DNA from 3 places in the Oceanobacillus sp. FSL W8-0428 genome. Region 3 is predicted to be linked to each of the others. Evidence: predicted binding sites of a transcription regulator. Region 3 holds the regulator's gene; each other region holds the start of a gene.

Region 1 (2,277 bases), 590 kb from region 3:
TTAAATGCGATTATGGGCTATGTAAGACCTGGAGATATGGGATTTGATGCGGTTCATTTAAACCTTCATAAAACATTTACAGGACCACATGGCGGCGGAGGACCGGGTTCAGGACCTGTTGGGGTCAGTGAGGAGCTTGCCGCTTATCTGCCAAAACCATTGATTATTAAAGACAACGGTACTTTCAGCTTGGATTATGACATACCAAAATCCATTGGCCGTGTCAAACCGTTCTATGGGAATTTCGGTATTAATTTACGTGCGTATACGTATATTCGGACGATGGGTGCAGAAGGCCTGAAAAAAGTCAGTGAATATGCTGTGTTAAATGCGAATTATATGATGCGCAAACTGGAAAAAGCATTTCAAATGCCGTATCCGCAGCATTGTAAGCATGAATTTGTACTATCAGGGAGTATTCAGAAAAAACTGGGTGTCCGGACATTAGATATGGCAAAAAGACTGTTAGATTTTGATTTTCATCCGCCGACAATTTATTTCCCGCTAAATGTGGAAGAGGGAATGATGATCGAACCGACTGAAACAGAGTCTAAAGAAACATTGGATTCCTTTATTGATACCATGATTCATATTGCAAAGGAAGTAGAAGAAAATCCGGAAATTGTTCAGGAAGCTCCGCACAATACAATTGTAAAACGGATGGATGAAGCTACAGCTGCTCGTAAGCCGATACTTCGATATGAAGAAGGGGAAATATCATAAATAACAGATAATAAAAGCTGATTCAGAGTAATTTTTGCTCTGAATCAGCTTTTAACGTTAAATATGCATTTCAATGGCGATAACCAGAAAAGATTATTTTTTTGTTTTAATCTTACCAGTCCATTTTTTAAATCCGCCTTTCAGCTGATAAATATCCTTAAATCCTTTTTTGTGCAACAGCTGCGCAGCTCTTGCGGAACGACTGCTATTTTGACAATACAGGTACACAGGCTTGTCCTTTCGCATTTCAACAAGTCTTTGCTTCATCTGTGTTACCGGAATATTACGCGCCCCAAGGATATGACCTCTTTCAAATTCCTGCGGTTCACGAACATCAATTAACTGTGCTTTACGATATCCTTCTCGAAATTGTTCTTCTGTCAATCCATTTAGATAAGTGCGTTGTCTATAAAAGCGAAAAATAGAAACCGCAAGCAGAACAACTAAAGCAATAAGTAAAAATGTCATTTTGTTTCCCCCGTCTATCTTTATATTCTACATATTCATTATATGGGCAGGGATTTTATTTTTCAAAGTTTTTATTTGTGAAACCCCTATTTATTATAAAAAAATAGTCTTCTTTCAAATTTCAGATGTTATTTTTAATAAAGGAGAGGTTTCCCCATCCATTTTAAGGGAATAAAAAAATAGCCAATATTTTAATGGGAATTACTTGCTATTCTGATAATTAACTATATATTGTGTCGAAATAATGAAATGGATACTATATATTGTATTTTGGGCAGTGGATATGATAAACTAATAATTAATTAATCGTAAGATGACAAGGAGCGATAACATTGACTATCCATTTGGAATCATTAAGACAGATTAATATAGATGCGCTTAATGAAGATATAAAAAAATTCGAAGCAGTACACTCAATTACAGAGGAAATGCATATTACACATCAAGGTGTGTCCAGGCTGGTAATGCTGGATCGATATGCTTTTAAAGATATGGAGAAAAAAACGTTAAAAAACGGCGATTTTGTCGTTCTGACTGTAAAAGCAGATCCTAAATTCCCGGCACGGGGCCTAGGGTTTATTATAGATATTAATTGGAAAGAAAACAAGGCGAAAGTGGCTGTCGAATCAGATTATATTGGTGTATTAGATAAGGAAGAAGAGCGGGAAAGCGGTATTATTACGCGTTCTCTTGATGTTATCGAGAAGCCTTTGGAAATTTATTATGAACAAATTGCCAAAAGAAATGCAACTGGGCTTTCAGAGGTTGAAGAAACGGAAGAAAGAAAGGCTGCATCCTTTGAAGCATTTTACAAGCAATTAGCTTCCATGAACTTTATTCCTGCAGGGCGCGTGCTTTATGGCGCAGGAGCTGAAACAGATGTAACATATTTTAATTGCTACGTTATGCCTTTTGTAAAAGATTCCCGCGAAGGAATTTCGGATCATCGTAAGCAGGTGATGGAGATAATGTCACGAGGCGGCGGTGTCGGTACAAATGGCTCCACGTTAAGACCGCGTAACACATTGGCTAGAGGCGTTAACGGAAAATCATCCGGCAGTGTTTCCTGGCTGGATGATATTGCTA
Region 2 (2,277 bases), 1.3 Mb from region 3:
TTAAGCTCATCACTGCCTGTCCAGACACCTTCTCCATGCAAGAAAGTGAAATTATTCACAAGTTTATTCGTCTGAAATAAATACCGTTCATATAATTGACGAATAACGATTTCTGCATAATCCTCTAATTTCTGCATAAATGCTTCCATGGTTGAAGTTGTAAGAGCTATTTTTACTAGATTAATACTGGTGAACGAAATATTTCCACGTCCTACACTGTTTTCCTCTCCATGCCGATTTGCCATAATACGTGTACGGCAGCCCATATAAGCTACTTCTGAATCAGGATTCCCTTCTTCATAATAAGCTAAGTTAAACGGTGCATCAATAAAGCTGAAATTTGGGAAAAGCCGTTTTGCCGTTGTTTCGAGAGCTAACTGATACAAGTCATGATTTGGATCGCCTTTGTAAAAATTAACCCCTTTTTTCATTTTAAAAATTTGAATTGGAAAAATAGGGGTCTCTCCTTTTCCTAATCCTGATTGTGTAGCTAAAAGCAGATTTTTTATAATCAGCCTCCCCTCCCTGCCTGTATCTGTCCCGTAATTAATAGACGTGAATGGAACCTGACCGCCGCTTCTGGAATGGAGGCTGTTCAAATTATGTATGAATGCTTCACACGCCTGGTAACATTCCTGCTCTGTTTCATTCCAAGCTAATTTCTCCAGTTCCTTTTGATCAAGGGGAAGCTGATATTGCTGTAATTTATGAAGCCGTTTTTCATAGGATTTCTTCACATAGGGAGCCAAATCATAATCAAATGCTTGAAAACTCTGACCACCATGCTGCTGATTTTGGTTGCTTTGAAAAACAATTGCCGCTAATGCCATCGCACTCATAATGCTTTGCGGGGATCGCATATGTCCATGCCCTGTGTTGAATCCTTTTTTCAATAATTTTCCCAAAGGGATTTGACAGCAGGTCGCTGTTCCTGTAGGCATGTAATCTAAATCATGAATATGAATATAGTTATCCTCCATTGCCTGCCTTGCTTCCGGACGCAGCATATTTTGTTTTGCATAAAATTTAGCGCTCTCACTGGCAAATTTGTTCATTTGTCCGCACGGTGATTTTCCGTCAACATTTGCATTCTCCTGGATTAAATCCTGATTAGAGCTGGATACAATATCCTTAAAATCCTGCATTAAATCTATATTTGTGCTTGCAGGGGCTTCTTTTATTTCTACCATTTTCTATGCCTCCCTATTCTTCTCCATCCATTCATTTCTTCATGTTTTCAATGTATTTCTATTTAACTTACCCAAAACTATATATAGTATAACAAGATAAAAACATTACTATATATAGTTAAATCTTAAATGAAGATGCAAGGGAGTTCAAATGTACATTTTATGACTTTTTAAAATATCTCTATAATTTTTTGCTTTATCATTTCCGCTTCAGTTAAAAACGTTCTATAATTTCGTTTTATTATAGAAAAACCTCGTAAGTCTGCGAATACTTACGAGATTTTTGAATATTTTAGATCTGATTTAATAAACATGCTCTACTTCATAGCCTTTGTCTTCAAGCTCCGTTATAATACTTGGATCAACGGTGAAATGAGCCGTCCCCACAAAGACAAAATAAACCTGACCGCTGTCTTCCTGTAAAATTTCATCCAAGCTGTTTGCCATATCAATATTCCGTTTATCATTCAACTCTTCCATATATTCATCATTAATGCCTGCTTCTTCATAACCATCGGACATCGTTTCCATTGCTTCGATATTTCCCTCAAGCCATGCATCAGCCAGCCCTTCCATCTCTTCAGCAGCCTCATCATAACCCTCAACTGCTAGTTCCAATGTCTGTATTTGGGTTTCCATGGAATAACCGCTAAGCACCTCAAATTGTTCTTCCGCACTTTCTAAAGAAACAATTTCTTTCCCTTCCTCTGTTGCTTTTTCAAGAAAATATAGATCGACAGCAGATTGTGAGTCGACGTCACTCGTCATGGTCACAAGTTCAAGCAGCATCATCTCCACGAACCATGGCTGAAAATCGTTCATTGTTTCTAAATCCAATCCATTCTCTTCAAAAATAGATGCAAGCTCCTCATATGTTTCTTCCGGCAGTTCTTCTTCCAGTGTACTGTCATCTACATATGTAGCATATTCTAATATTTCTTGCTGTGAAGGCGTTTCTTCCAGTAAATTAAATTCAGGCAGAACAACATCTGCACTATCAAACGCTTCTTCAATAGCCGGATCTAATGGATAGAAATCATCGTTTCCTAAGTGAATCGTTCCCTGCAAATACATTTCTGTATCACCA
Region 3 (2,277 bases):
AACCTGAATGCTTCTTCGTTTTAGGAAAGTAGTTTAAATGTTTAAATCATGTTAAAATAGTACACACGTAATTATTATATTCATATGTTCAAGAAGTGTGCGCTTTATAAAGCAGATAAATAGAACCTGACAGCTGATTTCATAGGCTTACGAATACTGAAGGGTTATTTTTCACCGGACTTTTTGAACACTCTCTTACTAGTGAAAATATAGGATGTGTATGTATATGTCGATGGGTTATAAAATTAAACGTTTTTTTAATAATCATTCAGAAACCAGTGATAATCATATAGATAAGTCTTTAAAAACCAGGTATTATAAAGCGAGTAAGAATACAGTTATTCAAACTGTAGAGGATTATTTTAATTCGAGTCCGGATTTTTCAATTCATGCACGCTCCGATCAGCATGGAGAGATTGGAGCAACCAGCAAACGCGGTAAAAAAGTTTTAGTTATCGCTACAGTTGTTATGGTTCGGCCATACTATACAGCACTCGATTTTTCTGTAACGACAGAAACACCTGTCCATATTGATTTTGGCCATAGCAATAAAATAATAAGAAGAGTATATCAGCATGTAAATGAACAGCTGCCGGAGATAGAAATGTAATTTGAGAAGGAGTGAACGAAATGCGTTGTTCCAACTGTAATAACAAAAATACTAAAGTACTGGATTCTCGACCGATAGAAGAGGGAGCAGCAATACGTAGACGCCGGGAATGCGAGAAGTGCGGATTTCGTTTTACCACTTTTGAACGGATTGAAGAAGTACCACTCATTGTTGTGAAAAAAGATGGCATGCGTCAGGAATTCTCGAGAGAAAAGCTGACAAGAGGCATTATCAGAGCATGTGAGAAGCGGCCTGTAGCTATAGATACGATAGAAAACATTGCATTGGAAGTAGAAAAAAGTTTGCGAAACACAGGAAATTCTGAGGTTTCCAGTCATACAGTAGGTGAGATGGTGATGGAGAGACTTGCAGAAGTTGATGAGGTCTCTTATGTCAGATTCGCATCTGTATATCGTCAATTTAAGGATATCTCCGTTTTCTTAGACGAGCTGAAAGAAATTATTAAAACGGATAAACAAGCACATGAAGAATAAAAATGAAATTATGTGGCCGGGACTGCGATTACTCGTCCAGTCGAAAACATTTTTGATTGAGGGCCCTGCCGGACAAAATTTGGGACTGCGGTTACTCGCCGCACGAGAGACATTGCAGACTCTTATACATTTTTACTTTTCAAAAAAGGATGGGTTATCATGAATGTAATTGGAAAAATCCTTCCTATTGATGGATATAATGTTGTTATGGACAAACAGCCTCCACTTGATTTTAATGCTTCTTTGACACATCTGTATCAGCCGTTAATCGGTATCCAGGCAATTTCTTTATACTATACTTTGTTTTATGAGGTGGGTCATGTGCAAAAGGTGCAGACACACCATACATTAATGACATATTTAAATTTGACACTGGATGATATCTACCGTGCACGTATAAAGCTGGAAGCCATCGGGTTATTAAAAACTTATAAAAGAACAGAGGACGGCAGAGATTATTATACGTATAATGTGCAGTGCCCATACTCTCCGAATCAATTTTTCAGGGAAGCAATGCTGTCTCAGCTGCTGCTGCATCATATAGGAGAACTAAAATATAATGAGCTTTATTCGCGTTATGTAAAGGATAGCCATCTATATGGCGAAGAGGTAACAGCTGATTTTAATGAAGTGTTTGATACAATAACACCATCTTTGCCTGTTGCTGAGAATGTAAAAACAAAGAGGCAGTGCACTGAAAAGGATTCAATGGATTTTTCCTGGATAGAACAAACGCTCAAGCAGCGGTTTATTCCAGCTGAAAGAATCCTAAATTCTGCGAATAAAAAGCTTATTCATCAAATGAAGGTATTGTATGACATAGAAAGTGTTGATATAGAGAAAGCACTGCTGTGGGCTCTTGATGAAGATAATAAATTGAATCAGGAAGAGTTTAAATCAGCATGCCACGACATGTTTATTTCCCGTAACAACGGGCAGTCTATCCGTTTAAAAGAAAAGATAACGGCGAATACAGAGGCTATAATGAAGAAGCCTGAAACAAAGGAAGAACAGCTTATTCAAGAGCTGGAGACAATTTCTCCAAAGCAATTATTAGAAGATCTATCAGATGGGAATCATGCATCTGAGCAGGATATCAAGGTTGTCCGCGAGGTTATGACCAGGCAGGGATTGCCAGCTCCTGTCATGAATGTTTTAATTCATTATGTCCTG

The links. The regulator NrdR, encoded in region 3, represses ribonucleotide reductase genes. The targets are predictions, from matches to a motif close to AACACNATATATNGTGTT.
Region 1: the regulator NrdR is predicted to act here: its motif matches at 1,444-1,461, upstream of MKY30_RS20100 (vitamin B12-dependent ribonucleotide reductase).
Region 2: the regulator NrdR is predicted to act here: its motif matches at 1,264-1,281, upstream of MKY30_RS23440 (anaerobic ribonucleoside triphosphate reductase).

Annotation. Positions count from the first base shown of each region.
Region 1 covers NZ_JBBORB010000001.1:4,188,206-4,190,482, reverse strand. Annotated here, with positions in the region: gene gcvPB (aminomethyl-transferring glycine dehydrogenase subunit GcvPB) at 1-723, shown strand, start outside; gene MKY30_RS20105 (rhodanese-like domain-containing protein) at 817-1,191, opposite strand; gene MKY30_RS20100 (vitamin B12-dependent ribonucleotide reductase) at 1,524-2,277, shown strand, end outside.
Region 2 covers NZ_JBBORB010000001.1:4,875,905-4,878,181, forward strand. Annotated here, with positions in the region: gene MKY30_RS23440 (anaerobic ribonucleoside triphosphate reductase) at 1-1,190, opposite strand, end outside; gene MKY30_RS23445 (TraB/GumN family protein) at 1,494-2,277, opposite strand, start outside.
Region 3 covers NZ_JBBORB010000001.1:3,599,529-3,601,805, forward strand. Annotated here, with positions in the region: gene MKY30_RS17150 (cytosolic protein) at 227-610, shown strand; gene nrdR (transcriptional regulator NrdR) at 631-1,104, shown strand; gene MKY30_RS17160 (hypothetical protein) at 1,094-1,267, shown strand; gene MKY30_RS17165 (replication initiation and membrane attachment family protein) at 1,264-2,277, shown strand, end outside.